Regions from separate parts of the Geomonas sp. RF6 genome, predicted to be linked through region 1. Evidence: riboswitches for the same ligand, from Rfam matches in the RefSeq annotation. Region 1 holds a riboswitch; the other holds the start of a gene.

Region 1 (14,384 bases):
TGACCTGCCTTGCACAGATCATCAGGGACTCCGCCACCTTCGCGCTCACCGGGTCCAACGTGCGCTGCACTTTCGACATCTCGAGCGACCTGTGGCCGGCCGAGATAGATCCGGTCCAGATGGGACAGGTTATCAGCAACCTGGTCATAAACGCAGACCAGGCGATGCCCGGTGGAGGACTCCTGGTGATCCGGGCGGAAAACGTCCTTCCGCTGGACGCGGAGACGACCGAGAAAAAGATCCGCATCACCCTGAAGGACACCGGCGTGGGGATAAGCGGGGAACACCGGCAGCGGATCTTCGACCCCTACTTCACCACGAAACGAAGCGGGAGCGGCCTGGGGCTCGCCACCGTCTACTCCATCATCAAAAAGCACGACGGGGAGCTGAAGGTTTATTCGAGGGAGAACCATGGCACCACCTTTGCCATCACACTTCCGGCCCAGGAAGGGGTAGTGCCGAAGGTCGTGCAGCAGCCACAGGTCGAGCCGCAGACCTTCGGGAAGGTGCTGGTCATGGACGATGATGCTGCCATCCGCGGGTTGGCGAAGGACTCCCTCGACTTTCTCGGATACCGGACGACGGTATGCAAGGACGGCAGGGAGCTCCTCGAGTTGTACCGGTCAGCGCAGGCGGAGGGGGCTCCGTATTGTGCTGTTATTATGGATCTGACGGTGCCGGGGGGGATGGGAGGGCGCGAGGCTGTGCAGCGCCTTTTGGAGATCGATCCAACGGCACTGGCGGTGGCCTCCAGCGGCTATTCCGAAGACGCCATCATGGCCAATCACCGCCACTTCGGCTTCGCGGGAGTCATCGCGAAGCCATACAGCATCCAGGACCTGAAAAGCTCCCTAGCCGTTCTCCTGAAAGAGCGGCAGCGGTGAACGGCGGGGAAGCCGTAGGATGTTTCACGCAGCGCCTCAGAAGACCTCGCGTCCCCCCCTTTGCGAAGGTTCATCCGGGAATTCCGGGGAACGCGCTACAAAGAATCCGGGTGCCGCACGCTGGAGCGTAGGCATCTTGCCTGCGATGGCGGCGCAGCCGCCACAGACCGCGCGGCTGGCGCCGCGGTACAGGCTGGGAAGCCTGTGCTCCAGCGCGGCGCCACTAGTGTCCCCTCACGTCAACGGAAGCGACCGGGCTGAATTCCTGGAATTGCCGGATGGACCTTTTTGAAGGGGGATTTGCTCCTCGTTGGCACATTTCACAGATCCCTTCCAGCTCCGCAGCCGCAACAAAGAAAGCCCCTGCCGTCAAGACAGGGGCTTTCTTGTGTAACGATGGCGTAAAGACCTACTTCGTGGCCGCCTTCTGCTTGGCTACCCTCGTCCTCGTTTTTGCCGGCTTGGCGGGAGCACCCTTTTTCGCTTCGATGTTGGCCATCCTCACCTCACGCGCCTTGGCGAGGTTCGCGGCAAGCCCTCTGTCCTGCGCCATCTTCCTTCTCGCCTCGGAGTAGCTCTTGGCCGAGAGCGGCTGCTTGCTGGGGATGCCGAACTGCTTCTTGTACTCCCCCGGCTTCATGTTGTGCGCAGTACTCAGGTGACGCGCAAGCGTCTTGAACCCGCCCTTGCCACACACCATGCAGACGACTTCTCCCTTTCTAAATGCTTCCTTTACTGTCAGTGAAGGCTTGGCTTCTTCCGGACCTTCCATAGGCTGGCCAGCCTCGAGATTCTTTAAAGCATTGTGCACTTTCCCAATCTCAAAGATGAGTTGTTCGGATGTCATAGGTGTACTAGAAGCATGGGATGCCACTATCTGAGCCGCAATTTCTACCAAAGTTGCCATCGAGTGTTCCTCCGTATCATAAAAATCCAGTTGACTCGATTATTCCTGTGTTTCACAGGATTGTCAACACGATTTGTTGCAAAACGATTATGGCTTTCTGAGTGCTACAGGTTTTATATCGTGTTTCTCAAAGAGAACGCCAGTTACAGCAGAGCGTATGATCGTACCTCCTCTCCTTCCTGGAGGAACTATGAGACTACAATGTGTGTTGCCTAAGCCCTGATGCAGGCCTCGCCACCAATGGAAATTGAAGAAGACCTGCCACGGTAAGAGAGGTAAAGATAAACGAGCCGGGGTGTCGCAAAGATTATCTGGACGAGAGGATCAGGGAGGGGCTTTTATAGGAAACGGCCGGTGATTGTGTCAGTCAACTTCTCACTGTTTCAGGTTCCGCACTTCCTCTTCAAGTGCGAAGATCTGCCTCTTCAGCTCGGCCATGCGCAACTCGCGTCCGACGAAGAACTTGTTCATCGTTTCCAGCTGGCTGTTACTTTCCTCCAGCTCGGCGGTACGCTCACGCACCCGTGCCTCAAGCTCTTCGTTGAGGGCGCGGACAGCGTCCTCTGCCTCCAGACGCTCTTCGATCTCCTTCATGAGCTTCTTGTTGGCAGCCGCAAGTTCAGCGGTCCTCTCACGTACCAGGTCTTCAAGGCGGCTATGGTAGCGCAAAAGTTCCGCCTCCGCATTCCTCATGCCGGTCACATCCTGGACCATCAATAGGAAATAGCTCTGCCCCTCCCGGGGATGCTGCACGAGCCCGACGGAAAATCGGAGCCACACCTGGTCCCCTCCCTTCTTGCGGTACAGCGTCTCCCCCTCGCAAAATCCGCTCTCGCAGGGGCGCCCGCCCGTCAGCTTCAGCTCCTCCGCCGTCCCCCCCTGCTCACCGGTAAGATCGCCGAGCTGCATCTTGAGAAGCTCGCAGGGAGGGAGCCCGGTTATGCCTGAGAGGCGATGGTTGATGCGCAAAAAGGTGAAATCGTGGGAGAGGAGGGCCATTCCCAGGGGAGCTTCCTCGAAGATGCGCCTGAAGTTCTGCGCGTCATCGTGCACCGCCTGTTGTGCGGAAGGAAGAATGATGGGGACCGCAGCTGCCGGATCGAGGACCATGTCCACCCCCTCCCCGACCAGTGCCTGCAGCTCGTTCTTCGTCTCGGTGACGCGTCGCGCTAAGGCTAGCCTCGCCTCCTCCGACTCCTGCGCCGCAGGCAACCGTTCTTCATCCTTAGCATAAAGAAGACGGAGCACCTCTTTCGGCTCGGCAAAGATGCCGGTGACTACAGCAAAGGGTTCGGTGGCACGCACCAGAGCAGGCGTCGTGAAGACGCAGTCGGCGAGCGCAGCCGCGGGGAAGGTGAGGGCGTCCACGATCTTCAGGGTGTACTGCTCGGGGGGGACTTGCAGCAGTATGGCGCGCACGTTCTCCAGAGCGCGGGTGGAGGCGGGTGCATTATCCGCGAGGTAGAGCCGGAGATGCACGACGCCGGAAGCACCCCGGCCCGATGCGTCAGCTCCCCTGCCATCTCTCCCCGCCCCTCGCATGCTCCCCCCTTGCACTGAATACGGCGCGCTTGCAGACATTGTTAATAAGATATACAGCACGCTCACTCATAGACAAGAATGGAGCTGAATATGGCGCACAGCATCTGCGCGCCTCTTCAGAGAAAATTAGGTTGACGCCGATACGGCAATAAAGTATTAGTTATACCCATCGCCGCACCCGAAGCGGCACACATAGCACGTACTTATCTAGAGCGACCGAGGGACTGGCCCTGTGACGTCGCGGCAACCTCCCCGCAGGGGAAGGTGCCAAATCCTGCGAAACGGCAACGTTTCGGAAGATAAGGAAGCGCGGACCATCTCTCCAAGACAGTCCCCTTCCGCCCCCGGATGGGGACTTTTCATTTTGGAGGAGCACAGAATGCAGATCGCCACGCAGGCAGCACAGATCGGCCTCGACCGGGCCAGCAGGACCGGCGCCGTGACCGTCCCCATTTACCAGACCGCCACCTTCAGGCACCCCGGCCTCGGGCAGAGTACCGGATACGACTACTCGAGATCCGGGAACCCCACAAGGGAGGCGCTCGAGGAGGGGCTCGCCCGTCTCGAGGGAGGATGCCGCGGCTTCGCCTTCTCCTCCGGAATGGCGGCCATCACCACCCTCCTTCTCCTCTTCAAGCAGGGGGACCACATCATCGTCACCGAAGACCTGTACGGCGGCTCGTACCGGCTCTTCGAGAAGATCTTCCAGCGCTTCGGCCTCACCTTCAGCTACGTCGACACGAGCGACACCGAAGAGGTCGCCCGCGCCATTCGTCCGGAGACGGCGGCGCTTTTCGTGGAGTCCCTGACAAACCCGCTCCTGAAGATCGCCGACGTGGCCGCCCTCGCCTCCCTGTGCCAGAAGCGCGGCATCCTCAGCATCGTGGACAACACATTCCTGACCCCATACCTGCTTCGCCCCCTCGATCTCGGCGCCGACATCGCCCTCTACAGCGGCAGCAAATACCTTGCGGGACACAACGACACGATCTGCGGTCTCGTCGCGGTGAAGGACGCAGAGCTAGCCGAACGGGTCTACTTCCACCAGAACGGGGGGGGGGCGGTCCTCGGTCCGCAGGATTCCTTCCTCACCATCCGCGGTATGAAGACGCTCTCCGTGCGGCTGGACAGGCAGCAGGAAAACGCCCACGCCATCGCACACTTTCTGGTGAACCACCCGAAGGTAGCTCGCGTCTACTACCCGGGGCTTCCGGAGCACCCGGGGCACGATCTCATGAAACGGATCAGCCGGGGATTCGGCGCGATGATCGCCTTCGAGGTGACGGAGCCCGAACTGGTGGAGCGGCTGCTGCTGAAGACGGAGCTCATCTCCTTTGCGGAGAGCCTCGGAGGTGTGGAGAGCCTCATCACCTTCCCGCAGGTGCAGACCCACGCGGACATAGAGCCGGAAAAACAGGAACGCCTCGGGATAAACAACGTCCTTCTGCGCCTTTCCGTCGGTATAGAGGACAAAGACGACCTGATCGCAGATCTGGCCAAGGCACTGGAGTGAGCCTTCATCCGCTGCACCTCGGCATGGGTGGATCTGAGTACTGATACATCTCCTCAAGGAGGGAATGATGAAATTCGCGACACAACTAATCCACGGCGGTCCCGCGGTCGATCCGGAATACGGGTCGCTGTGCCACCCGCTTTACCACTCCTCCACCTTTGCGCAGCAGTCGATGGACCACTTCGGCAGGTTCGACTACGCACGTTCAGGCAATCCGACGAGGGAAGCGCTGGAAGAAGCGATAGCATCCCTCGAGGGTGGCTCGACAGGGCTCGCCTTCGCCTCCGGGATGGCGGCGATCTCCTCCACCTTTCTCCTCTTCTCCCCCGGCGACCATCTCGTAGTGTGCGAGGATGTGTACGGCGGCACCTTCCGCGCGCTCTCCACCCTCTTCGCGCGCTGGGGGCTCACGGTCACCTTCGTGGATGCCACCGACATATCCGCCATCGGCGCGGCGATCCTCCCCCATACGAAAGCGATCTACCTGGAGACGCCGTCGAATCCGCTCATAAAGATCACCGACCTGCGGCAGGCGGCCGCCCTGGCGAAAAGGCACGGGCTCCTCACCATCGTGGACAACACCTTCATGACCCCGTACCTGCAGCGCCCGCTGGAGCTCGGCTGCGATATCGTGCTGCACAGCGGCACGAAGTTCCTCAACGGGCACAGCGACGTGGTGTGCGGCTTTGCGGTGACCGCTGATCCGGAGGTGGGTAAGAGGCTGCAGTTTATCCAGAACGCATTCGGAGCGGTGCTCGGGCCGCAGGACTCCTGGCTGGTGCTGCGCGGCCTGAAGACGCTGAAGGTGAGAATGGAGCAGAGCCAGTCGGCGGCAGGGCAGATCGTGCAGTGGCTCGAGTCGCAGCAGTGTGTCACGAAGGTTTACTACCCCGGTCTCCCGAGCCATCCGGGATTCCAGGTGCACCGCGAGCAGGCAAGCGGCGCCGGCGCCGTACTCTCTTTTGAGCTGGAGTCGTACATCCTGACCAAGAGGCTTCTGGAGGGGGTGAAACTTTGCGCCTTCGCGGTGAGTCTCGGCGGGGTCGAGAGCATCCTCTCCTACCCCGCCCGCATGTCGCATGCCTCGATGCCCGCCGAGGAGCGGGAAGCGCGCGGGATAAAGGACACCCTGGTGCGCCTGTCGGTCGGGCTGGAAGACCCCGCCGACCTCATGGCCGACCTCGACCGGGTACTGAACGGCTAACAGACCGTCCATGTAGGCCGGAATAAGCGGAGCGTTTCCGGCAGGTGCCGGTTCGACAACTGCTGCCGGGAACGCCTGCGGCTTATCCCTGCCTACATTTATCCCGTCATCCATGCAAAGCAGGGCGCTTTATTGGCGGGCTTTTGTATACAATATCGCCAGCTTACGCAGGATCGAAAATTTTTTGTCATTGAGTCAAATTTATATTTGACATCTAACTGACGAATTTGATAAAGTGCCGCATCCTTGGATGTCCCTCGGATCAAACCAACAAGAAGTAATATGGGAGAAGTAAGGTAATGGTAAACGGAACTGTAAAATGGTTTAACGACAGCAAAGGGTTTGGATTTCTTGAGCAGGAGAACGGCGAGGACGTATTCGTACACTTCTCCGCTATCAACGGCGACGGCTTCAAAACCCTCACCGAAGGCGAGAGCGTAAGCTTCGAAATCGTCAAAGGTCCGAAAGGCCTCCAGGCAGCCAACGTTACCCGCGGCTAAGAGCAACACATACCTTATCTAAAAGCTTCGGAGCTTCTCTCCGGAGCTTTTTTTGTGCATGAAATAAAAGGCCCTGATACGTCGCCGACCGCTAAAGTTTGGAGGCTCCATCAGGGCCTTTCTCATTTCCCCTCTCTTCAGCGCTTTTGCATGGAGTCGAAATTTATCAGGAGCGCTGTCGGGATGAAGGTGTCGATCTCGCTGAAACGTTCGCCGAGGAACCTCTCGGTGAAGAGGCGAAAGAGCGCGACTTCTTCCCTGAACATCCCGTCAAACGGTGCAGCAAGCCCCTGCAGCTTCAGTGGGTCCTCGTCCAGGAAGTTCATGGTGCACCATTCCTCGTGCATCACTTCCCCGCTTACATCGATGAGGGGAATGCCATGCAGCCGGCAGGTCATCGGCCTGTGCCGGTAGACGAGGCACCTTCCATCCTCCCCCAGCAGAACGCACGGCGTCTCGTCCTCCTCGGGCATCAGCGCGTACCAATCCTCTTCCGGGCGGTAGTTCAGGAAATACGGATGCTCGAAGTCGGGCCACTCCTGCCGCATCTGCGCAACCCGCGCCTCGCACTTCTCCAGGACACCCCTTTTCGTCTCCTCCGGAAGGGCGTCAAAGCCGAGCTTAAGGTAGTACGCGTCGAGCAGGGTGATGTCGAAGAGGGAGCGGCAGCAGGACGAGCAGCCGCTGCCGCAGGCGATGGACTGGGGGTAAAGCTCCATGCAGCGGGAGAACCAGGCATCCACCTGTCCGAGCAGTGCTTCCAATTTTGCAATCATCTTATTCATAACGCAGCGATTACCAAGGAAAATCCCCTGTATCCCCCCTTCGCAAAGGTTCCTCCGGGAATTCCCGAATTCAGCCCGGTCCTTCCGTTGACGTGAGGGGACACTAGTGGCGCCGCGCTGGAGCACAGGCTTCCCAGCCTGTACCGCGGCGCCAGCCGCGCGGTCTGTGGCGGCTGCGCCGCCATCGCAGGCAAGATGCCTACGCTCCAGCGTGGGGGCACCCGGATTCTTTGTAGCGCGTTCCCCACAATTCCCGGAAGATCCTTTGCAAAGGGGGGGACGCGGGTTGTCGTGTAGCGGTTACTGGAAAGTTAGCGGGTCTTCGAAGTGCGCAGAGTGCGTCGTGTAAAAACAGCAAAAGCGGCGGTTCGAGAACCGCCGCTTTTGCGCCAAGCTTGATCCGAGGCCGCTCTAGGCGAGAATGTCGGACTTGGTGAAGATCGACTTCAGCCAGTACCCTTCCTTCTCGATATTCTCGCGACCACCTTCCTCACGGTCGACGAGGGTTACCACGCCAAGGACCTTCAGCCCTTCTTCCTCTGCCCTCTTGATCGCCTTCAGCGAAGATCCGCCGCTCGTTACCACGTCCTCGACGATGACGACCTGGGTGCCGGCAGGGAGGTTCTTTCTACCCTCCAGCCATGCTCCTGTGCCGTGACCTTTCGGCTCTTTCCTGATGATGAAAGCAGGAACCGGCTTCCCTTCCAGGAAACTGACCACAGAGGTCGCCGTGGCAATAGGATCGGCACCGAGGGTGAGCCCCCCTACCCCGCCGAGCCCCTCGACATCGCGGACTGCTTCAAAGAAAAGCTTTCCGGTGAGGTACCCCCCTTCAGGGTGCAGGGTGGTCTGCTTGCCGTCGAAGTAGAAGTCGCTCTCCCTGCCGGAGGCAAGGGTGACCTTCCGCTTCTCGTACGACAACTCGATGATGATCTTCTTTAACCGCTCTTTTTCTGTCATTGCTCCTCCAACTCTTTATCAAATAAGGCAAGCTGCGGCTCCTGGGCGAGTCGCGGGAATTTGACCGGGTATCCCCCGGTGAAACAAGCGGTGCAGAAGGTATTTTCGATTCCGACCGACTGCATCAGACCCTCTTCGGAGAGGTACCCGAGGGAATCGGCGGTGATGTAGCGGCGGATCTCGTCGATGGAGTGGGACGAGGAGATGAGCTCCTTGCGGTTCGGTGTGTCTATCCCGTAATAGCAGGGGTAGCTCGTCGGCGGCGACGAGATGCGGACGTGGATCTCCTTTGCGCCGGCGTTTCGCAGCATCTTCACGATCTTTCTCGAGGTGGTGCCGCGCACGATGGAGTCGTCGATCACCACCACCCTCTTCCCCTTCAGGACTTCGCGCACCGGGTTCAGCTTGATCTTTACGCCGAAGTGGCGGATCGACTGCTGCGGCTCGATGAAGGTACGCCCCACGTAGTGGTTGCGGATGAGACCGAGCTCGAAGGGGATGCCGGACTCCTCGGCGTAGCCGAGCGCGGCGGGAACGCCGGAGTCGGGGATGGGGATCACGATGTCGGCATCCACCTTGTGCTCGCGAGCCAGCTGCCTCCCCTGCTCCTTGCGCACCGAGTACACGTTCTTCCCGAAGATGGTGGAGTCGGGCCGCGCGAAGTAGACGAACTCGAAGATGCAGGGGGTCGGGGTGACCTTCTTGAAGGGGAAGTGCGACTGCACGGTGCCGTCCTTCTCGATGAAGATCAACTCACCCGGCTCGATCTCGCGCACGAACTCCGCGTCGATAAGGTCGAGCGCGCAGCTCTCGGAGGCGACGACGTGGCCGTTGCCGATCTTTCCGAGGCAGAGGGGGCGGAAGCCGTTCGGGTCGCGCACCGCCACCATCCTCGTCTCGGTGAGGAAAAGGAGGCAGTAGGCGCCCTGGAGCCGCTGCAGCGCGTCGGTCAGCCGGTCGAGGAGCGAGCTCGCTTTCGAGGTGGCGAGGAGATGGACGATGATCTCGGTGTCCATCGTGGTCTGGAAGATGGAGCCGTACGCCTCCAGCTCGTCCTTGATGATCTGCGCGTTCACGATGTTGCCGTTGTGCGCTACCGAGATGGAGCCGCGCGAGTAGTCGACCATGATCGGCTGCACGTTCTTGATCACGGAGGAGCCGGTGGTGGAGTAGCGCACGTGGCCGATGGCGGAGTTGCCGGGGAGCGACTTGAAGATCTCCTGGTTTCCGAACACGTCCGCCACGAGCCCCATGCTCTTGTGGGCGTGCAGGTTCGCGCCGTCGGAGGAGACGATGCCGCAGCTCTCCTGTCCGCGGTGCTGCAGGGCGTAAAGGCCCAGGTAGGTGAGATTGGACGCTTCGGGATGGCCGAAGACGCCAAAGATTCCACACTCTTCTTCGGGCCTGCGCATCAACATTTCTTCCACGTATATAGCTCCTTGCATGTCGCTCGAAAGCGGGAGGAGTAGTTCCGCCCGCTCCGGAAGAGACATAGAAAAAAATCTAGAACCTGAAAAAGCTTCTCCACGGGACATTCCGGATTACTGCTCCCGGTGTCCGCGTGCAACCGCCTTTGATGCTAAAAGTGCTTCTTTACGTAGTCTGCTGCATTCTTGAAGAAGATGAGACCGTCGCCTGCCTCGGGGAGCTCTTCCCTCGTCCAGCGCGGGTGCTGTGTGCGGTGCACGAATGCTTCCGGGTGCGGCATGAGCCCCATGACGCGGCCTGTTTCGTCGCAGATACCTGCGATGGCGTTGGTAGAGCCGTTGGGATTTTCGGGGAACTCCATGGTGGGAGCGTCGTATTCCTTGTCAGAGTATTTTAGACAAGAAAGGTGCCCGGTTTCAATCTTTTCCAGCGTCGCCTCGCAATCGACGAGGAATTTTCCTTCGCCGTGCCGGATCGGGAGGTAGATCCCCTTCTCGATCCCGGCTGTATAGAGGGACGGGGAGGCGGTGTCGCACTTCAGGTAGCACCAGCGGTCCTGGAACCTGCCGTTCGCGTTGTAGGTAAGGGTCGCGCTCTGCTTCAGGTAGTCCCCGCCGATGGCGGGGAGCATTCCCATCTTCACCAGGAGCTGGAAGCCGTTGCATACGCCGAGGATGAGCTTCCCGTCCTCGATGAAGCGCAGAAACTGGTCGATGAGGCGCTCGGACTTCCCTTCCACGACAGCGTGGCGCAGACGGTGCGCCTGTGCCTTTGCGCTTCCGAGGTCGTCGCCGTCCAGGAAGCCGCCGGTAAGGTTCAGAAAGTGGTAGTCGTCGAGCCGCACTTCACCGGACATGAGCTCGGAGATGTGTGCGATGCGGGCCTCGTCGAAGCCGCCGAGCCGGCAGGCGTGCGCCGCCTCGTTCTCGCAGTTGGTGCCGTTTCCCGTTATGACCAGCGCTTTTGCTATTGTCATCTGATTCAATTCCTTTATTTCCGCCGAATACTTAAGGCTTTGTCCGCAGATTACGCAGATTTACGCAGATTACTATCGCTCGCGATTCACTTGATCTGCCGAAGATCTGCGTAATCGGCGGATTGGCTGTTTATGTATTTTAGAGTTCCCGGAGCGGCGCCTGCCATGCATCCTTCAGCGTAGAAAGCTCCGCGTTCACTACCTTCGCGCCGCCGAGGCCGGAAATTTCCAGCGTGCTCCCGTCGGTTACCTCGCCGATCCTTGCAAAGGTCGTCCCGGCGAGTTCAGCCTCGAATGCCGCCGCCTTCTCGGGACGGACGGTGACCAGAAGCCTGGAGGCGGACTCGGAGAAGAGGAGTACCGCGTCGCTCTTCCCTTCACCGCTGAATGCAACCTTCCCGAGGTCGAGGCTCATGCCGAAGCCGCCGGCAAAAGCGGACTCGGCTGCTGCCACTGCGAGACCGCCGTCGGAGAGGTCGTGGCAGGAAGCCACCAGCCCCTTCTTCAGAGCCTCGCTGTAGGCGCGGTAGGTAGCGAGTGCTGCCTGCGCGTCGACCTTCGGCACGGAGTTCCCCACGTACCCCTTCGCTGCGAGGTACTCGGAGCCACCGAGCTCGTCCGCGGTGGCCCCGAGGAGGTACACGGCGTCGCCAGCTTTCTTCACGTCCATGGTGACCGCGAGACGGGCGTCCTCCATCTTGCCGATGACCGAGAAAAGAAGGGTCGGCGGGATGGAGATCTTCACGTTGCCGTCGTAGAAGTCGTTCTTCATGGAGTCCTTCCCGGAGATGAGCGGCATGGAGAAGGCGGTGCAGTAGTCGTAGAGCGCCTGGTTGGCGCGCACGAGCTGCGCCATCTTGTACGGCCCGTCCGGGGTGCGCTCGGAAAGGACCGGATCGCACCAGCAGAAGTTGTCCAGGCCGGCGACGAGATCGAGAGAGCCGCCGACGGCGACATAGTTCCTAAGCCCCTCGTCGATGGAGTTCGCCGCCATGTGGTACGCGTCGATGTCGCTGTAGCGCGGCGCGATGCCGTGGCCGACGACGACCGCCTCGAAGGAGTCGAGGATCGGGCGGACGACAGCGGCGTCGGAAGGACCGTCGTTGGTGACGCCGGTGAACGGCTTCACCACGCTCCCGCCCTGTACCTCGTGGTCGTAGCGGCGCACCACGCTCTCCTTGGAGCAGATGTTCAGAGAAGAGAGGAGCGCCGTGAGATCGGCTGTGTAGTCCTGTGCCGGCTCGATCTGCGGCTCCTCGTGGACCGGCGCTTCCCAGACCGCCGGAATCTGCATCGGCGGAAGCCCCGCATGCATGAAGGCAAGGGGAAGGTAGGCGACGGTTTTCTCGCCGTAGCGGATGTGGAAGATGCCGGAATCGGTGAAGGTCCCGAGGACAGTCGCCTCCACGCCGAAGCGCTTCGCCATCTCCAGGAACTCGTCGATCTGCTCGGGCGGAACCGCGAGACTCATGCGCTCCTGCGCCTCGGAAATCAGGATCTCCCAGGGAGCGAGACCCGGGTACTTGAGAGGTGCGCGGGAGAGGTCGAGGTCGCAGCCGTTGCACTCCCCGGACATCTCGCCGATGGAGGAGGAGAGCCCCCCTGCCCCGTTGTCGGTGATGAAGCGGTACAGCTTCTTGTCGCGCGCCCTGATGAGGAAGTCGAACATCCTCTTCTGGGTGATCGGGTCGCCGATCTGCACCGCGGAAACCGGTGAGCTCTCGGAGAGCTCCTCCGAGGAGAAGGTCGCGCCGTGGATGCCGTCCTTCCCGATCCTGCCGCCGGTCATGACGATGAGGTCGCCCGGGACGATCTTCTTCTCGTGCGCCGGCTGGTCGCCGATCTTCGCCGGCATGATCCCGGCGGTGCCGCAAAAGACCAGGGGCTTCCCTGCGAAGCGCTCGTCGAAGACGATGGAGCCGTTCACCGTGGGGATCCCGCTCTTGTTCCCGCCGTGCTCCACACCTTCAACCACCCCTTCAAAGATGCGGCGCGGATGGAGCAGGCGCTTCGGGAGCTCCTTCTTCAGGAAGGGATCGGCAAAGCAGAAGACGTCGGTGTTGAAGATCAGTCGTGCTCCCATCCCGGTGCCGAACGGGTCGCGGTTCACGCCGACGATCCCGGTGAGTGCCCCGCCGTACGGGTCGAGCGCCGAGGGGGAGTTGTGCGTCTCCACCTTGAAAACGAGGGACCAGTCGTCGTTGAAGCGGATGACGCCAGCGTTGTCCTTGAAGACGGAGAGGCAGTAGTCCTTGTCCCCCAGCGCGGCGCGCACGTCGGCGGTAGTCCTCTGGATGAAGCTCTTGAAGAGGGACTTGATCTCTTCTCTCTTGCCGGTGCCGTCCTGGTAGTCGACGGTCGCGGAAAAGATCTTGTGCTTGCAGTGCTCGGACCAGGTCTGGGCCAGCGCCTCCAGCTCCACGTCGGTCGGCGCGGCGCCGAGTCCGAGGGACTGGCGGGCGGCGAGGACCTCCGGGTCGCGGTAGTGCGCCTGGATGATCTTCATCTCGTCCAGGGTGAGGGCAAGCACCCCTTCCCTGGAGATGCGCATGAGCTCATCGTCGCTCACCTCGAGGTTCACCACGGCGACCTCGGCCTTCGTCTCTCCGGTCACCTTCGGCACGTAAGGGGCGATGCCACCCTCGGCAGCGAACTCCTTCGCATCGACGATGCGGTAGCGCTGGATGAGGGTGTTGCACAGAAGCCCCGTGGCGATCTTTTCTGCGTCGGCCGCGGAGACGCCGCCGGAGAGGAGATACTGCACGGAGGTGTACACCCCCTCCCCTGCCTGCAGCGGGCGGCCGGTGAGGTAGGAGATCGCCTCGCCAGCGGTGCGGCCGACGTTGTCGGTGACGCCGGGGCGGAAGCCGACCTCGACCAGGTAGTCAAACCCGGAGGCGCTCGGGGAGTCTATCTTGTAGTCCTGGATGACCGGGTCGCAGAAAGGACCGGCGGCGACGGCTGCGAGCTCCTCGTCGCTCAAGGCTACATCGACCGTGTAGACATCGACGGTGCGTACGGCGTTGACAGGCAGGTTAAGGAAATGCTCGATCTCCCTCTTGATCCGCTCCCCGCGCGGGTCGCGAACCCCGTCCTTCAGGGCGATTTCAATCCTATGGGGCATGTTTTACTTCCTTTTCTAGAATGACCGTCCGGGCCGACGGTATGGTTATGCCGTTCTCCTGGAAGCTCTTGAGGATGGCGCAGTTGATGCGGTCGGTGATACCGAAGAGATCTCGGTAGCTGGCGACCCAGAAGATAAGGGAAAGGGAGATGGAAGACTCCCCGAAGGCGACGAAGAAGGCGTTTGGTGCGGGATCGGCCAGTACTTCGGGATAAAGGGCCGTGGCGGCCTCCACCATGAGACGCTTGGCGCTCTCCACATCGGTGTCGAGGGCTACCCCCAGGGTGACTTTGCCGTTTGTCCGTATATCGGGAAAGGCCATGTTGACGATCGTGGTGTTGCAAAGCTCGGAGTTCGGGATGATCAGGTAGGAGTTGTCAGGGCTCTTGATCCGCGTGCTGCGCAGGCCGATGTCGATCACGTCCCCCGTCTGCCCCGCGGCGAGCTTGATGGTATCCCCGATCCTGAAGGGGCGGTCCAGCATGAGGGTGAAGCCGGAGATCATGTTCGCCAAGGTGTCCTTGGCGGCGAGACCGATGGCGAGGGAGCCGATCCCGAGGG
Region 2 (14,384 bases), 2.2 Mb from region 1:
AAGATGTCGATGACCTGCTCCAGCGTAGCTTTACGCGGGTTGGTGAGCTGGCATGCGTCTTTCTTCGCGTTTTCTGCCATGACTTTGAGGTCCTGCTCCTTGACGTTGAGCTCTTTCAGGCCAGCCGGGATCCCGATGGAAGCGGAGAGCTGCTTGATCCTGTCGATAGCTTTCTGGCCAGCTTCGATGGTGGAGAGGCCGGCAACGTTCTCGCCGAGGGCAACTGCGATGGCAGCGAAGCGCTCCGGAGCAGCGATCAGGTTGAACTGGGAAACTGCCGGAAGGAGGATCGCGTTGCAGACGCCGTGCGGGAGGTTGTAGAAGCCGCCGAGCTGGTGAGCCATGGAGTGAACGTAGCCGAGGGAGGCGTTGTTGAATGCCATACCTGCGAGGTACTCGGCGTATGCCATCTTGTCACGAGCTTCGAGGTCTTCGCCGTTTGCCACAGCCTTGGAGAGGTACTGAGCGATGAGCTCGATAGCCTTGATGGCGCATGCGTCGGTGATCGGGGTAGCGATCGTGGAGACGTATGCCTCGACAGCGTGGGTAAGGGCGTCCATGCCGGTTGCTGCGGTCAGTGCGGGCGGCTTGCCGACCATGAGGACCGGGTCGTTGATAGCGATGTTCGGGGTGACCCTCCAGTCAACGATAGCCATTTTCACGTGGGTATCGGTGTTGGTGATGATGCAGAAACGGGTCATTTCGGAAGCGGTACCAGCGGTGGTGTTGATGGCAACGAACGGGGGGAAGGACTTGGTGGACTTGTTGATCCCTTCGAAGTCGCGGATGTTGCCGCCGTTTGCGATGACGAGGCCAACGCCTTTGCCGCAGTCGTGGGAGGAGCCGCCGCCCAGGGTGATGAGCGCGTCGCACTTGTTGTCCTGGTACACCTTCACGCCGTCAGCGACGTTCTTGTCGGTCGGGTTCGGCTCAGCGCCGTCGAAGATCACGCAGTCAACGCCGGCAGCCTTCACCATGTCGGCGATCTTTGCGGCAACGCCCATGGAGGAGAGGCCTTTGTCGGTGACGAGGAGAGCTTTCTTTGCGCCCAGAGCCTTGATCTGCTCACCGGTTTCCTTGGAAGAACCGACGCCCATCAGTGTTACCGTAGGAATAAAGAACCCGAATGTCTGATCAGCTAATGCCATTTCATTTCCTCCTGAGTGTTGTTTTAAAGGTGAGGATCACCTTTGAGTGTCCCTTCTCTAAGCAAGGGGCGTTCCAAGGCGTTTACCTAAGGTGCACTAATTTTCCCTTTTCCTGCTTTTCCCCCAAAAACAGCGTTTTCCCCGAGGGGGGCAGGAGACCCTTCTCCACCCCCCTCTGTTCGTTTGTACCGTATACGAACACTCCTTGTCTCAGGATACCGTATACGAACACTACGCTCTCTAATGGACCGGTAGGGGGATGGAGCGGGGGTCACCCCCCGGCCTGCAGCAGGAAGTTTCGCGCCAGCGGAGTGAACGCTTCGTGCTCCAGGAGGAAGGCGTCGTGGCCGTAGGAGGATTTGATGAGGTGGTACTCGACAGGCTTGGAGAGCCTGGTGAGGGCGGCGACCATCTCCTCGGTCTGGGAGGGGGGGTAGAGCCAGTCGGAGGTGAAGGCGAAGAACTGAATCGGTGCCGAGACAGAGGCGAAAGCCTCTTCCAGCGACTCGTACCCCTGGGTGACGTCGTACAGGTCGAGGGCCTTTGCCAGATAGAGAAAGGAGTTGGCGTCGAAGCGGTCGACGAAGTTGTAGCCGTTGTAGCTCAGGTAGCGCTCCACCTCGAACTGCCCGAAGAAGTCGAACTGGCCGTCACGCGCGGAGAAGCGCCTCCCGAACTTCGCCTCCATCGACTCGTCGGAAAGGAAGGTGATGTGGCCGATGCCGCGGGCGAGCGCGAGCCCGTCCTTCGGGTTCTTGCGGTACTCCCCCTTTTTCCAGTTCGGATCGTTGAAGATGGCCCAGCGCGCCACGGCGTTCATGGAGATCGCCTGGGCCGACGGGCGGGGGGTGGTGGCGAGAATTATTGCCGAGCGTATCCGCTCCGGGAACTGGGTCGCCCACTCCAGGGTCTGCATCCCCCCCATGCTCCCCCCCATGACGCACAAAAGCTTCTCGATTCCGAGCTTCTCGATGAGGAGCGCCTGGGCGCGCACCATGTCGCGCACCGTGATGACGGGGAAGGAGAGGTTGTATCTCTTGCCGGTTTTCGGATTGATGGAAGTGGGGCCGGTGGAGCCGAAGCAGGAGCCGATGACGTTGGAGCAGATGACAAAATAGCGGTCGGTGTCCAGAAGCCTTCCCGGCCCGACGATTTCGTCCCACCACCCCGCCCGCTTCTCCTCCGCGGAGTGCCTCCCGGCGAGGTGCGCGCTCCCGGTCCAGGCGTGCTCCACGAGGATGGCGTTGGAGCGGTCGCTGTTCAGGGTGCCGTACGTCTCGTATGCTATGGTGATGGGAGCGAGAATCCTGCCGCTGTCAAGCCTCAGTTCCCTCTCCAGTGTGATGCTTTGCGGTACGACGATGCCGTAGGACATAAACTCTCTCGTAAGGTAAGGGGTGCGTCTTTCCCTCTTCGGCGGGCAGGGGAAACAAAAAAGCCCCGTCTCGGGTGTGAGAAGGGGCTTTTGGGGTGCGGATGTGGGTAGTCCAAGCGCCTTTCTCATCTTCGCCTTTCGGCAGGATTTAGCACCTGGCGCCCTTTCAGGGCCGGTTGCTGTGGCTTCGCAGGGCCTTTCCCTCCACCACTCTCGATAAGCAGGTCTCTATGCAATTGTGCCGGGAAGGATAAGGGAGCCGGCACCTTTTGTCAATGTGAAAGTGAGCGCGTCCCACCCGCGGCGGCGACTCCTTTATTGCAATTTACCGAGCGGCCACTACACTTTATGCGCGGTGGCCCCGCAGGGCATGGCAGGGGGGCGGGGAGGAGACGGCCTTACAGGAGGAGAGGAAATGGGGAAGAACGGAGTAGAGAACCAGGGGCATTTCCTGAAGCTGGTGGGACTCTCGGCGCTGATGGATGGCCAGGACGACCTGGAGAACGGGCTGTCCGAGATAGTGGAGCAGATGGCGCGCATCGCCCGTTGCGAGATATGCTCCATGATGCTCTTCAGAGAGGAGGAGGGGGCGAACTCCTTCAGCCTGAAGCTCTTCGCCAAGCACGGGGAGCTCCCGAAACACGCCTTTCAGGAAGCGGCCCGCGTCGGCAACGGGATAGCGGGGCAGGTGGCGGCTTCAGGGAAGCCCCTCATGGTGCAGGACATAGAGAACTCCCCCTACCTGAAACTGGCCCGCCGTCCGGAGTCGGACAAGAAGGGGTTCATCTGCGTGCCGATCCTCATCAGCGGAAAGGTCGTCGGGGTCCTCAACATGAGCGATCCGGTGGACGGCAGGCGCTTCACCGTCCACGACCTCGACCTGGTTTCCTTCCTCAGCACCCTCACGGGAAAGTCGATCCAGGTGAACCAGCTGCAAAAGCTCCTGCGCTCCCGCTACCTGCAGCTCGTCGCCCAGGGGGGGCCGGAGGAGGCCGCTTCCGTTCCGCACGAGCGCCCCGACACCGGCCACATGGCACAGATCCTCGCCCGCTCCTTCTACAAGGAGATGGCGGCGGCAGGGTTCGGCTCCGACCACATCATCGGCGCCGCCACCGAGATCATCTCGCAGTTGAACAGCAAGCTCGCCCGTCACCGCGCCCGCAGGGAGCGGCAGGCGTGAGGCGGTCGCCGCTGCATCGGGGGTGCGACTGCCTCCAGGCGGTCTGGACGGGATCCTTCCTTAGTCGCGCTCCGCTCCCGCCAGCCTGACCGTGCGCCAGCGGCGGACGGAGTTGATGATGTAGACCGCTTGCGCCTTTTCCAGGTCCCCCCTCGTCAGCACCCTCTCCCTGATCTCCCCACGCTCCAGCAGCTCTTCCCGCAGGACTCCCGGGAGGAGGCCGCACTCCCGGGGGGGCGTCAGCAGTTCCCCATCCACCAGTGCCACCACGTTGCTGTTCGCCCCCTCCGTGATCTCCCCCCGCTCGTTTACAAAGATCAGTTCGTCGTACTCCGGATGGCGCGCCCTCTCCTCGTCGTACAGCGGCCGGCAGGTCGTCTTGTGGTAGAGGAGGGGATCGCGGGAGTGCACCGGTATTGAGGCAAAGGCGGCGATCGCGTCTGTCGCGGCGTCTGCGACCGGAGCCGAGGTGCAGTCGAGCCCCCCTCCGCGGTGCAGCAGGAGCCGCACCTTGTGACTCCCCTGCAGTGTGGAGGCGTGCGCGGTGAGGGCGCGGCGCGCCTCTTCCGTATCGAAGGGGAATGAGAAAAAGGCGGCAGAGCGGGCCAGCCGGGCCAGGTGCCGTTCCAGGAGGAAGTACTCCCCGTCTAAGAGGAGCGACTCGATGAGGGAGAAGTCCGGTACATCGCTCTGCGCGAAGCGCGCCTTCCCCAGGCATTCGGCGTGTTCCTCATCCTCCCGGGAGTCGTAGGTGATGCCGCTGCCGATCCCCAGCTCCCCCTGCCCGGTGGAGGCATCGATGACAGCGGTGCGGATCGCCACGCTGAAGGAGGCCTCCCCTCCGGGGGAGAGGTAGCCGATGCAGCCGGTGTAGAGGGCGCGCGGCACCCCCTCCAGGTCGGCAATTATCTTCATGCTCCTTCTCTTTGGCGCCCCGGTGATAGAGCCGCAGGGGAAGAGGGCGCAAAAGAGCTCGCGGATGCCGGTTCCCTCCGGGACCTTTCCCTCTATGGTGGAGGTCAGCTGGTGCACGGTGGACCACGACTCTATGTCGAAGAGGGAGGTCACCGTCACAGAGCCGGTTTGGGCCACCTTCCCCATGTCGTTTCGCAGAAGATCGACGATCATCAGGTTTTCCGCGCGCTCCTTCGGGCTCCGGCGAAGGCGCTCCTTCATCTCCTCGTCCTCCTCCGTCCAGCGTCCGCGGGGAGCGGTCCCCTTCATGGGGCGGCAGGTAAGGGTCCCGTCCTGCACGGCGAAGAAGAGCTCCGGGGAGGCGGAGAGAATCGTGAACTCCCCGACCACGAGATAGCTTCCGTACGGAGTCGGCTGGAGGCGCATCATGTCGCGGAACCAGGCGAGGGGGTCCCCGGAAAAGGAGAAGCGCTGGCGCATGGTGAAGTTCACCTGGTAGCACTCCCCCGCGGCGATGAGCTCCCGTATCTCCCGTACCGATCGGGCGTACTCCTCGGGGGTGACGGACGCCTCCCACCCGAAGGTGCGGTAGCTTCCGCCAGGGTGCGGCAGTCCCCCCTCGTAGCGTTCGCGGAAGATCCCGAACCAGAGGAGGGGGAAAGGGGATGGCTCGCAGACCGGGAGAGCGGCGTCCACCCCCGGCGCCGCCTCGTAGCTCACGAACCCTGCGGCGTGCGCCCCGGCGGCGGTCGCCTCCTCCAGGCGCGCCAAAGCAGGGGCCACCTCCTCGGGACGGTGCGCCGTTATCTCCTCGATGAGGCCGGAAAAGGAGAAGCCGTGCACAAAGGCGCGTACCGGCTTCATTGGCGACCCGTGGCGCAGATAGAGCGTATGGCGCACGACAGGCAGGTCTCACGGTCCTTCCCGTCGCACCCCTCCGAGATCCCCAGGTGGCAGAGGGAGAAGTCGTACTTCACCGGGTCGTGCGGGTCGAGTTCCCTGAGACGGGCGGTGATCTCCCGGGCCATGCGCCAGTCTCCCTGCCTGCGGCTCGTGAAGCCGAGCAGGCGGCAGATGCGCTGGATGTGGGCGTCGACCGGAATCACCAGCTGGCTCGGGCTCACCCCGCGCCACAGCCCCAGGTCGATCCCGTCGGCGGGACGCACCATCCAGCGCAGGTACATGCACAGCCTCTTGCAGGCGCTCCCGGACGCGGGGGAGGGGAAGAAGAAGGGGAAGTAGGAGTCGGCTGGAATCTCCTCGTCTCCAAACACATCGCAGAGGTCGAGCGCCTTCAGCGACGCGCTGAACCCGGTGAGGGAGGGGGTGAGATCCTCCGCCGCGGGATCATGAAAGCGCAGGAACCACCCTTCGATGGAGCCCGACTCCCGGATCATGGTGCGGCACACGCAAAGAAGCGCGCACAGGTCGCGGCCGTCGTTGAATCGGTGCTTGAAGCGGGAGAAGAGAAGCTTTCCCTCCTCAGGGTCGAAGCGCTCCACGAAGCGCCGCGGCGAGGGCCCCATCTCTTTAAAGATCGACTCCAGGTTCCGCCTGATTATCTTCACGTTGCCGTAGGCGAAGGCGGCGGCGATGAAGCCGACCACCTCCTGGTCTTTTCCGTCATGGTAGCGGTGGCAGAAAGAAAGTGGATCGTTGGCGAGATGCTCGGTGGAGCGGGCTGCGTACAGCGCCTCCAGCACGGTTTTCAGCTCCAAGGTGCCTCCGGGAGGGGTGTTCCTCTGTTGAAGAAAGGAAAGGAACTGGTAGATTATCATATGGTTACGGGACCTCAAAGATTAAAAGGAGGCAGTATGAATCTTGCGGAGTTATTTCCCGAGGGGGGGCGCGGGGTCATAGGGACTGCGGACGCGCAGGGGCAGGTCGACCTTGCGGTCTTTGCCATACCGCACATAGTGGATGAGGAGACGCTGGCCTGGGGAGTAGGGGAGGGGAGGACGTACCACAACCTGAAGGAGAACGCGAAGGCGAGCTACCTGTACATCGCGCCGACGCGGGGGTACAACGGGTGGAGACTGACGCTCAGCTTGAAGGAGATGGGGGAGGGGGCGCTGCTGGAGGAGATCAGGGCGCGGGCGGCGAAGAACAGCTGGGTGCAGGACGTCTCGGAGATAAAGCACGTCCTCTATTTCAAGGTCGACGAGGTGCGGCCGCTGGTCTAGCTACTTCCCTTTGGGGCTTTCCAGGACGAAGGTGACGGGGCCGTCATTTACGAGGCTCACCGCCATGTCCGTCTGGAAGATCCCGGTTTGCACCGGTACACCCGCCTCCCACACCTTCCCGATGAAGTAGCTGTACAGGCGGTTCGCCTCCTCCGGATCGGCCGCGGTATCGAAAGAGGGGCGCCTCCCCTTGCTGCAGTTTCCCGCCAGGGTGAACTGGGAAACGGCGAGGATGGCGCCTCCGACCTGCGCCACCGATAGGTTCATCTTCCCCTCGTCGTCCTGAAAGATGCGCAGGTTGGCGATCTTGTCGGCGAGCCAGTCGGCGTCGCGGGTCGCATCCCCCACCTCCACCCCGAGCAGGACGACGATTCCGTGGCCGATCTCGCCAACTATCCGCCCCTCGACCTTCACGTGCGCTTCCTTTACCCTCTGCAGCACCGCCTTCACGGAATTATCTCTTCGTACTGCTGACGGTACACCGCGAGTGCCTGCGGCGAGTAGACGACGAGGAGGACCTTCGCGAGCTCCGGGTAGTGCCGCACCGCTTCCTTCGTTTCCTCAAGTGCTATGCGGCACGCCTTCTCCATCGGGTAGCCGTACACCCCGGCGCTGATGGCGGGGAAGGCGAGGGTAGTGAGGCCGTTTTCGTGGGCGATTCTGAAGGAGTTGCGGTAGCAGCTTCTTAAGAGCTCCGGCTCCCCCTTCCCCCCCCCGTGCCAGACCGGGCCGACCGTGTGGATGACGTGCTTTGCGGGGAGGCGATAACCCTTCGTGATCTTCGCCTCGCCGGTGCGGCACCCCATGAGGGTGCTGCACTCCGCCACGAGCTGCGGGCCCGCGGCCCGGTGGATGGCGCCGTCCACCCCGCCGCCGCCGAGGAGTGTGCTGTTCGCGGCATTGATGATGGCGTCCACTTCGAGGCGGGTGATGTCGGTCAGCACGATCTCGATCTTTTCTCGCATGCTCTCCTCGCCCTCCCGTCAGGGAGCGATCAGCGCCCGCAGGGCCTTCAGGTTTATCTCGTCCATTTCGTCGTTGTCCCCCTTGGGGGTCTCGATGATCTTTGGCGCCGCTGCCAGCGCCGGGTCGTTGAGGATGAAGCGGAACGGCTCGAGCCCCAGCATCCCTGCCCCGATGTGCTCGTGGCGGTCCACCTTGCAGCCGAGCCCCTTCTTGGAGTCGTTCAGGTGGAGGCACCCGACCCGGGAGAGCCCGATGGTGCGGTCAACCTCCTCCATGGTGCGGAGGTAGCCGTCCCGGTCGGTGATGGGGTAGCCTGCCGCGAAGGCGTGGCAGGTGTCGATGCAGACGCCGAAGCGGTCCTTGAAGGCGGTCCCCTCCATGATCTGCTTCAGCTGCTCGAAGTTGTACCCGAGGTACGTCCCCTGCCCCGCGGTGTTTTCCAGGAGGACGAGCCCGGTGTACTGGGGCACCCTCTGGAAGAGCTCGTCGAACGCTTCGCAGATGCGCCGGATCCCGATCGCCTCCCCGTCGCCGTTGTGGGCGCCGGGATGCATGACGATCTTGTTGATGCCGAGCGCCGCGCAGCGTTGCATCTCCTGGGCGAAGCTCTCCAGGCTCTTGTCCCGCCCCTCTCCCGGTGCCGCAGCGAGGTTGATGAGGTAGATGTCGTGGCTGATCGCCTCGTGGAGCCCGGAGGCGGCGAAGTTCTGTCTGAAGAGGGCGGCGTCATCCTTCGTGGGGATCTTGCCGAGCCAGCGGTTGGCGTTCTGGGTGAAGAACTGGATTACGCGGCAGCCCGATTTCACCCCCCTCTCGGGGGCGTTGAAGATTCCCCCCGCGATGGAGACGTGTGCACCTAGGAGATCCATGTCATACCTTTTGCAGAGCGAGCCTGACCTGTGCTACCCGGTCGGCGTACTCCTCCTTTTCCAGAATGAGCTCCTGGTGCGGCTCGCTCCACTGCGGGCGGGGCCACAAGGGGTCCGTCTTCCTGCGCGGCACGATGTGCCAGTGCATGTGCGGCGCCATGTTCCCCAGCAGCTCGTAGTTGATTTTATCCGGGAGAAACAGGTTGTAAAGCGCGTGTGCGACGGCGTTTACCTCCGCCATGACCTCGTCCCGGGTGGTCGGCTCGAGGTGGAAGAGCTCCGTCACGTGGGCTTTGAGATAGACGAAGCAGTAGCCGGTGAAGAACTGGTCACGGTTGAGGGAGACGTAGCAGTGGCGCAGCTCCGCGATGCGCAGCTCAGGCTCGTCCTCCCACTTGCTGCAGATCGGGCAGCCGGTCATGATGTGCTCCTTTTCATGGGCTGGGGGCGTGGTGGCCCGGCGTTGTGGCGTCCGACCGGTCAGACCAGTCGGACCAGTCGGACCAGTCAGGCGATCTACAAGTTGATCTCGCCGGAGTACACCTCCACCGCCGGCCCGGTCATGTACACGTTGCCGTCCTCGGCCCACTCCATCTCGAGGTCGCCGCCGCTCAGGTGGTTCAGGATCTTCTTCTCCGTCAGCCCGTTCAGGATGCAGGCGGCGGTCACCGCGCTCGCCCCGGTGCCGCAGGCCAGCGTTTCTCCCGCACCGCGCTCCCAGGTCCGCTGGCGCACTTCGGTCCGGGAAATCACCTGCACAAATTCCACATTGGTCCGGCGCGGGAACAGCTCGTGGTTCTCGATGAGCGGGCCGTACTTCGCCACCTGGAAGTTCTCCAAGTCGTCCACGAAGATCACGCAGTGGGGGTTCCCCATGGAGGCGCAGGTGATCCGGAAGGTCGTGTGCAGGATGTTCAGCGGCTCGTCGATGACCTTTGCCTCCGGCTCCCCGAGCATCGGGATCTCTGCCCTGGTCAGCCTCGGCGGCCCCATGTTAACCCGCACCCGATCCACGGTGCCGTCCGCGGCGGTGAAAAGCTGCAGGGTGAGGATGCCAGCGCCGGTCTCCGCGGTGATCTCCTTCTTCTCGACTATGCCGTGGTCAAAGGCGTACTTCGCGACGCAGCGGATGCCGTTGCCGCACATCTCCGACTCGGAGCCGTCCGAGTTGAACATCCTCATGCGCACATCCGCCACCTCCGACGGCATGATGAGAATGAGGCCGTCAGAGCCGATCCCGAAGTTGCGGTTCGATACCTTTATCGCCACCGAAGCCGGATCTTCCACCGTCTCGGTAAAGCAGTTGACGTAGACGTAGTCGTTTCCTGCGCCCTGCATCTTGGTGAATTTCATGTAAAGCCTCCGGGTTAATGTATCACTCTCTAATAACAAAAAGGTTGTGCCGCAACAAGAAAAAAGCGGCGCCTCCCCCGCTTCGACGCCCGCCTCCACTGTACCCGCGCCCCATGCCGCGCCGGCCGCTCTTTCGGTTGACCGGCCGCCGCCATTTCTCTATCATCGTGCCAGTAAAGGGAGGGGTTATGGAACTCAAAAACAGGATGTGGATGAACGGGAACCTCGAGTGGTTTGCCTATCTCGGCGAGCACGAGGTCTTCCTCGGGAGCCGCGAGGTTCCCTACCCCCTCGAGGAGGGGGACAGCTGGGTCAATGTCTACGGCGACCGCTTCGAGGTGCGGGACGGGGAGATCCTCCTCCTGGGGAGGACCGACCCTCCGGAGCGTGCCTGGTAACGCCACTTTGCAGGTAGAGAATGCCTTCCGCTGTCCCTTTATATTGTTGACATGGTGGATGTGGTATTGTAGGCTCGCCCTACCATAATTGGGGAGTACTGCCATGAGACTATCCACCAAAAGCCGTTACGGACTGCGAGCACTCTTTGACATCGCCTACAACGCGGGGACGCAGCCCGCGCAGATCCAGGACATCTCCCGCCGCCAGGAAATCTCTCCGCGCTACCTGGAGCAGATCTTTCAGGGGCTCAAAAAGAGCGGCATCCTGAAGAGCAAGAGGGGACCTCAGGGGGGGTACTGCCTGGCCAGAAGCCCGGAGGAGATCACGGTGCAGGATGTGATCGAGGCGACGGAAGGGGATACCCTTCTGGTGGACTGCTCCGGTAAAGGCGGGAAGGAGTGCGGTTTCGACGGCACCTGCGTGACGCAGACGGTCTGGGAGGAGTCGAACCAGAAGCTGAACGAGTTCTTCTCCTCCATCACGCTGAAGACGCTCTGCGAGCGGGGCGAGGCGCTGGGGATCAAGAGGGAGCAGGATCACCGCTTCATGTATTTTATCTAAACTACAGGCGCGCCACCGGACTTGCGGGGGCGGTCGCCTCTGAAGGTACCATGGATACACTGCACCAGAAATACCAGCACCTGAAAGACATGATCGCCGAGATGGGCTCTCTCGTTGTCGCCTTCTCCGGAGGGGTCGATTCCACCTTCCTCCTGAAAGTGGCGCACGATACGCTGGGGGACCGGGTGCTGGCGATTACCGCCACCTCCCCGACCTACCCCGAGTCCGAGTACCGTGAGGCGTGCGCCCTCGCCGAGAGGATCGGGGCGCGCCAGCTGACGGTGGAGTCGAACGAGCTGGAGATCCCCGGCTTCTCCGAAAACCCGCGCAACCGCTGCTACCACTGCAAGAGCGAGCTCTTCTCTATCTGCGTGGAGAAAGGGCGCGAGCTCGGCTTCTCCTTCGTGGCGGACGGCAGCAATACGGACGATCTGGGGGACTACCGCCCGGGGCGCACCGCAGCATGCGAATTGAAGGTCCGCTCCCCCCTCCTGGAGGCGGGGCTCTCCAAGTCCGAGGTGCGCGAGCTGAGCCGCGAGCTGAACCTCCCGACCTGGGAGAAGCAGCCGTACGCCTGCCTTGCCAGCCGATTCCCCTATGGGGTGGAGATCACTCCGGAGCGTCTGAAGCAGGTCGAGGCGTGCGAGGAATTTTTGAAAGGGGAGGGGTTCAGGACCTACCGGGTGCGGTTTCACCTGGAGACGGCGCGTATCGAGCTCTCGGAAGAGGAGCTGCCGCGCCTGCTTGAGCCGGAACTGAGGAAGCGTGTCCTCTCCTTCTTCAAGGGGCGCGGCTTTACCTACGTGGCGCTCGACCTGCAGGGGTACCGCAGCGGAAGCATGAACGAGACGAGCGCGGAGTCCTAGCGCTTCTTCTTCGGGATGGTGACGGTGAGGACGCCGCAGTCGAGCTCGGTACCGATTTGTTTCGCTTCGAGCTCCATGGGGAAGGCGAACGTCCTCTGGAAAGGGCCGTACGAGCGCTCGATGCGGTGGAAGTTCTCCTTGCGCGCCTCGTGGTTGTGCCTGCGCTCCCCCCTGATGGTGAGGGTTCCCTTCTCAACCTTCACATCGACATCGCTAAGCTCCAGATCGGGGAGCTCCACCTTCACGGTGACCGAGCCGTCGTCCTCGTAGATGTCGGCGGCCGGCTGCCACACCCCTTCGCGCAACTCCTCCCCCAGCTCCTTTCTCCAGGCCAGGTCCAAAAGCCGGTTCATCTTGTCCTGCATGCTGCGCAACTCACCGAGCGGGTTGTACTTGACGATCGCCATTTAATCCCCTCCTGTAGCCGGTTTAAGCGTTCTCGTGGAGTAATCATAAAAAGGGGAGGAGGCGCCTGCCCCCTCCCCTTCGATACTTTTCGTGCCCTCTTTCCTAGTGTCTCTTCCCCTTCGGGATGCTGTGCTTCAGTTTTTTGGAGCCGTCATAGAGGGTTTGTTTTGTCAGCTCCCGTTGTGCTTTCAGGTCTTTTTTCTCGTAGTCGCTTGCCAGGTTCGCTTCCAACTGCTGTGCCAGTTCTTCGATGACTGCTTCTTCATTCTGTGCCATGCTGATCCCCTTTTAGGCCTGGTTGATAGTGATGCGTGGACTACTTATCGACCGTTAGAGCACCCTCCTTTGGAGATTTTTTTGTCTTTATCATAACATTTCAACCCCGTATTGCAACCGTTCTTTGCCCTTGAAGGTGCCCCGGAGATCGGCTACTATGGGCATTTATCACGTCCCGAGAGGTGGATTAATGGTGCAGTACAAGGTGGTCGAGGTGAACACCGTCTCCGACGAGACGCTCGAGGAGGCGCTTAATGAGTGGACCCGCAAGGGGTGGCGCTTCGAGGGTATCCAGTTCGCCATGAGGGAGTCGAGCAAGCGCCCCGCCATGGCATTCGTGGTCTTCACCAGCGAGGTGGAGCGGTGAGCGAAACCCTCTACCTGCTGGACGGCTCCTCCTACATCTACCGCGCCTATTTCGCCATTCGGCACCTGAGCTCCCCGAAAGGCTTCCCCACCAACGCCCTCTACGGTTTTACCCAGATGCTTCTGAAGGTAATGAAGGACCGCACACCCGAACACGTGGCGGTGATCTTCGATGCCGGGAAGAAGACCTTCAGAAACGATCTCTTTCCCCAGTACAAGGCGAACAGAAGCTCCATGCCCGCCGACCTCGCCCAGCAGATCGGGCCGATCAAGGAGATGGTGCGCGCCTTCAACATCCCGGCTCTCGAGCTCGAGGGGTACGAGGCGGACGACATCATCGGCACCATCGCCCGCCGCTGCGAGGCGCAGGGGCTCGACTGCGTGGTGGTGACCGGCGACAAGGACCTGATGCAGATCGTCACCGAGAAGGTCACCCTCCTCGACACCATGAAGGAGAAGAGCTTCGGGATCGAGGAGGTGCGGGAGAAGTTCGGGGTCGATCCGGAGCGGGTGGTCGACGTCCTGGCACTCTGGGGGGATACCTCCGACAACATCCCCGGCGTCCCCGGAATCGGAGAAAAGACCGCGAAGAAGCTCATGGAGGACTTCCATTCCCTGGACGAGCTCCTCGCCCGCGCGGACGAGGTGAAGGGGGCGAACGGCCCGAAGCTTATCGAGTTCGCCGAGCAGGCGAGGCTGTCGCGCCAGCTCGCCACCATCGACTGCGAGGTCCCCATCGACTTCTCTCTGGAGGACTTCGCCGTCTGCCCGCCGGACACGCGCAAGCTCGCCGACCTCTTCAAGGAGTACGGCTTCACCTCCCTCATGAAGGACCTCACCAGCACCCCTACCCTCTCGACGGAGGAGTATCGTACGGTGCTCACCGAGGAGGAGCTCTCAAGGCTCGTGGAGGAGCTCTCCGCCGCCCCCGCCTTCGCGCTCGACCTGGAAACAACGAGCCTCGACGCCATGAAGGCCCGCATCGTCGGCGTTGCCCTCTCCTGGAAGCCTCACCAGGCGTACTACATCCCGGTGGGGCACCGCTACCTCGGCGCACCGGACCAGCTTTCCGAGGAGACGGTCCTCGAAAGGCTCCGGCCGCTCCTCACCGACCCGTCGCGCAAAAAGATCGGTCAGAACCTGAAGTACGACTACCAGATCCTGCGCCGCTCCGGCGTCCACATGGAAGGGCTCTGGTGCGACACCATGCTGGCCGCCTACCTCCTGAACCCGGGGCGCACCAGCCAGGGGCTCGACGCACTGGCGCTGGAGCTTCTGGACCACCGCATGATCTCCTTTGAGGACGTGGCGGGGAAGGGGAGGGACCAGCTGAACTTCTCGGAGGTCGATCTGGAGCGCGCCGCCCCCTACTCCTGCGAGGACGCCGACGTCACCTTTCTCCTTTCCGAAATTCTCCTGCCGCAGGTCAGGGAAGGGAGGATGGAGGAGCTGCTCTTCGAGCTGGAGATGCCCCTCCTGGAGATCCTCTCGGAGATGGAGCTGCACGGCGTGAAACTCG

Evidence for each region. Region 1 has a riboswitch for S-adenosylmethionine ahead of LPW11_RS19665 (trans-sulfuration enzyme family protein). Riboswitches for the same ligand answer to the same signal wherever they lie in the genome.
Region 2: linked by a shared signal. The riboswitch ahead of metX (homoserine O-acetyltransferase MetX) and the one ahead of LPW11_RS19665 (trans-sulfuration enzyme family protein) in region 1 are both predicted to bind S-adenosylmethionine.

What each region holds. Positions count from the first base shown of each region.
Region 1 covers NZ_CP087999.1:4,616,885-4,631,268, forward strand. Annotated here, with positions in the region: gene LPW11_RS19650 (PAS domain-containing hybrid sensor histidine kinase/response regulator) at 1-884, shown strand, start outside; gene LPW11_RS19655 (MucR family transcriptional regulator) at 1,294-1,791, opposite strand; gene LPW11_RS19660 (PAS domain S-box protein) at 2,167-3,333, opposite strand; SAM riboswitch class I at 3,534-3,639, shown strand; gene LPW11_RS19665 (trans-sulfuration enzyme family protein) at 3,713-4,846, shown strand; gene LPW11_RS19670 (trans-sulfuration enzyme family protein) at 4,914-6,050, shown strand; gene LPW11_RS19675 (cold-shock protein) at 6,350-6,550, shown strand; gene LPW11_RS19680 (YkgJ family cysteine cluster protein) at 6,688-7,314, opposite strand; gene pyrE (orotate phosphoribosyltransferase) at 7,747-8,295, opposite strand; gene purF (amidophosphoribosyltransferase) at 8,292-9,713, opposite strand; gene LPW11_RS19695 (phosphoribosylformylglycinamidine synthase subunit PurQ) at 9,875-10,699, opposite strand; gene purL (phosphoribosylformylglycinamidine synthase subunit PurL) at 10,839-13,823, opposite strand; gene LPW11_RS19705 (mechanosensitive ion channel family protein) at 13,813-14,384, opposite strand, start outside.
Region 2 covers NZ_CP087999.1:2,463,304-2,477,687, forward strand. Annotated here, with positions in the region: gene LPW11_RS10550 (iron-containing alcohol dehydrogenase) at 1-1,148, opposite strand, end outside; gene metX (homoserine O-acetyltransferase MetX) at 1,420-2,523, opposite strand; SAM riboswitch class I at 2,646-2,746, opposite strand; gene LPW11_RS10560 (GAF domain-containing protein) at 2,939-3,703, shown strand; gene pabB (aminodeoxychorismate synthase component I) at 3,764-5,482, opposite strand; gene LPW11_RS10570 (TIGR02757 family protein) at 5,479-6,336, opposite strand; gene LPW11_RS10575 (pyridoxamine 5'-phosphate oxidase family protein) at 6,433-6,801, shown strand; gene dtd (D-aminoacyl-tRNA deacylase) at 6,802-7,251, opposite strand; gene LPW11_RS10585 (O-acetyl-ADP-ribose deacetylase) at 7,248-7,766, opposite strand; gene LPW11_RS10590 (deoxyribonuclease IV) at 7,785-8,636, opposite strand; gene LPW11_RS10595 (HIT family protein) at 8,638-9,060, opposite strand; gene dapF (diaminopimelate epimerase) at 9,153-9,989, opposite strand; gene LPW11_RS10605 (hypothetical protein) at 10,178-10,387, shown strand; gene LPW11_RS10610 (RrF2 family transcriptional regulator) at 10,491-10,949, shown strand; gene larE (ATP-dependent sacrificial sulfur transferase LarE) at 11,000-11,815, shown strand; gene LPW11_RS10620 (Hsp20/alpha crystallin family protein) at 11,812-12,222, opposite strand; gene LPW11_RS10625 (hypothetical protein) at 12,326-12,499, opposite strand; gene LPW11_RS10630 (DUF4177 domain-containing protein) at 12,690-12,866, shown strand; gene polA (DNA polymerase I) at 12,863-14,384, shown strand, end outside.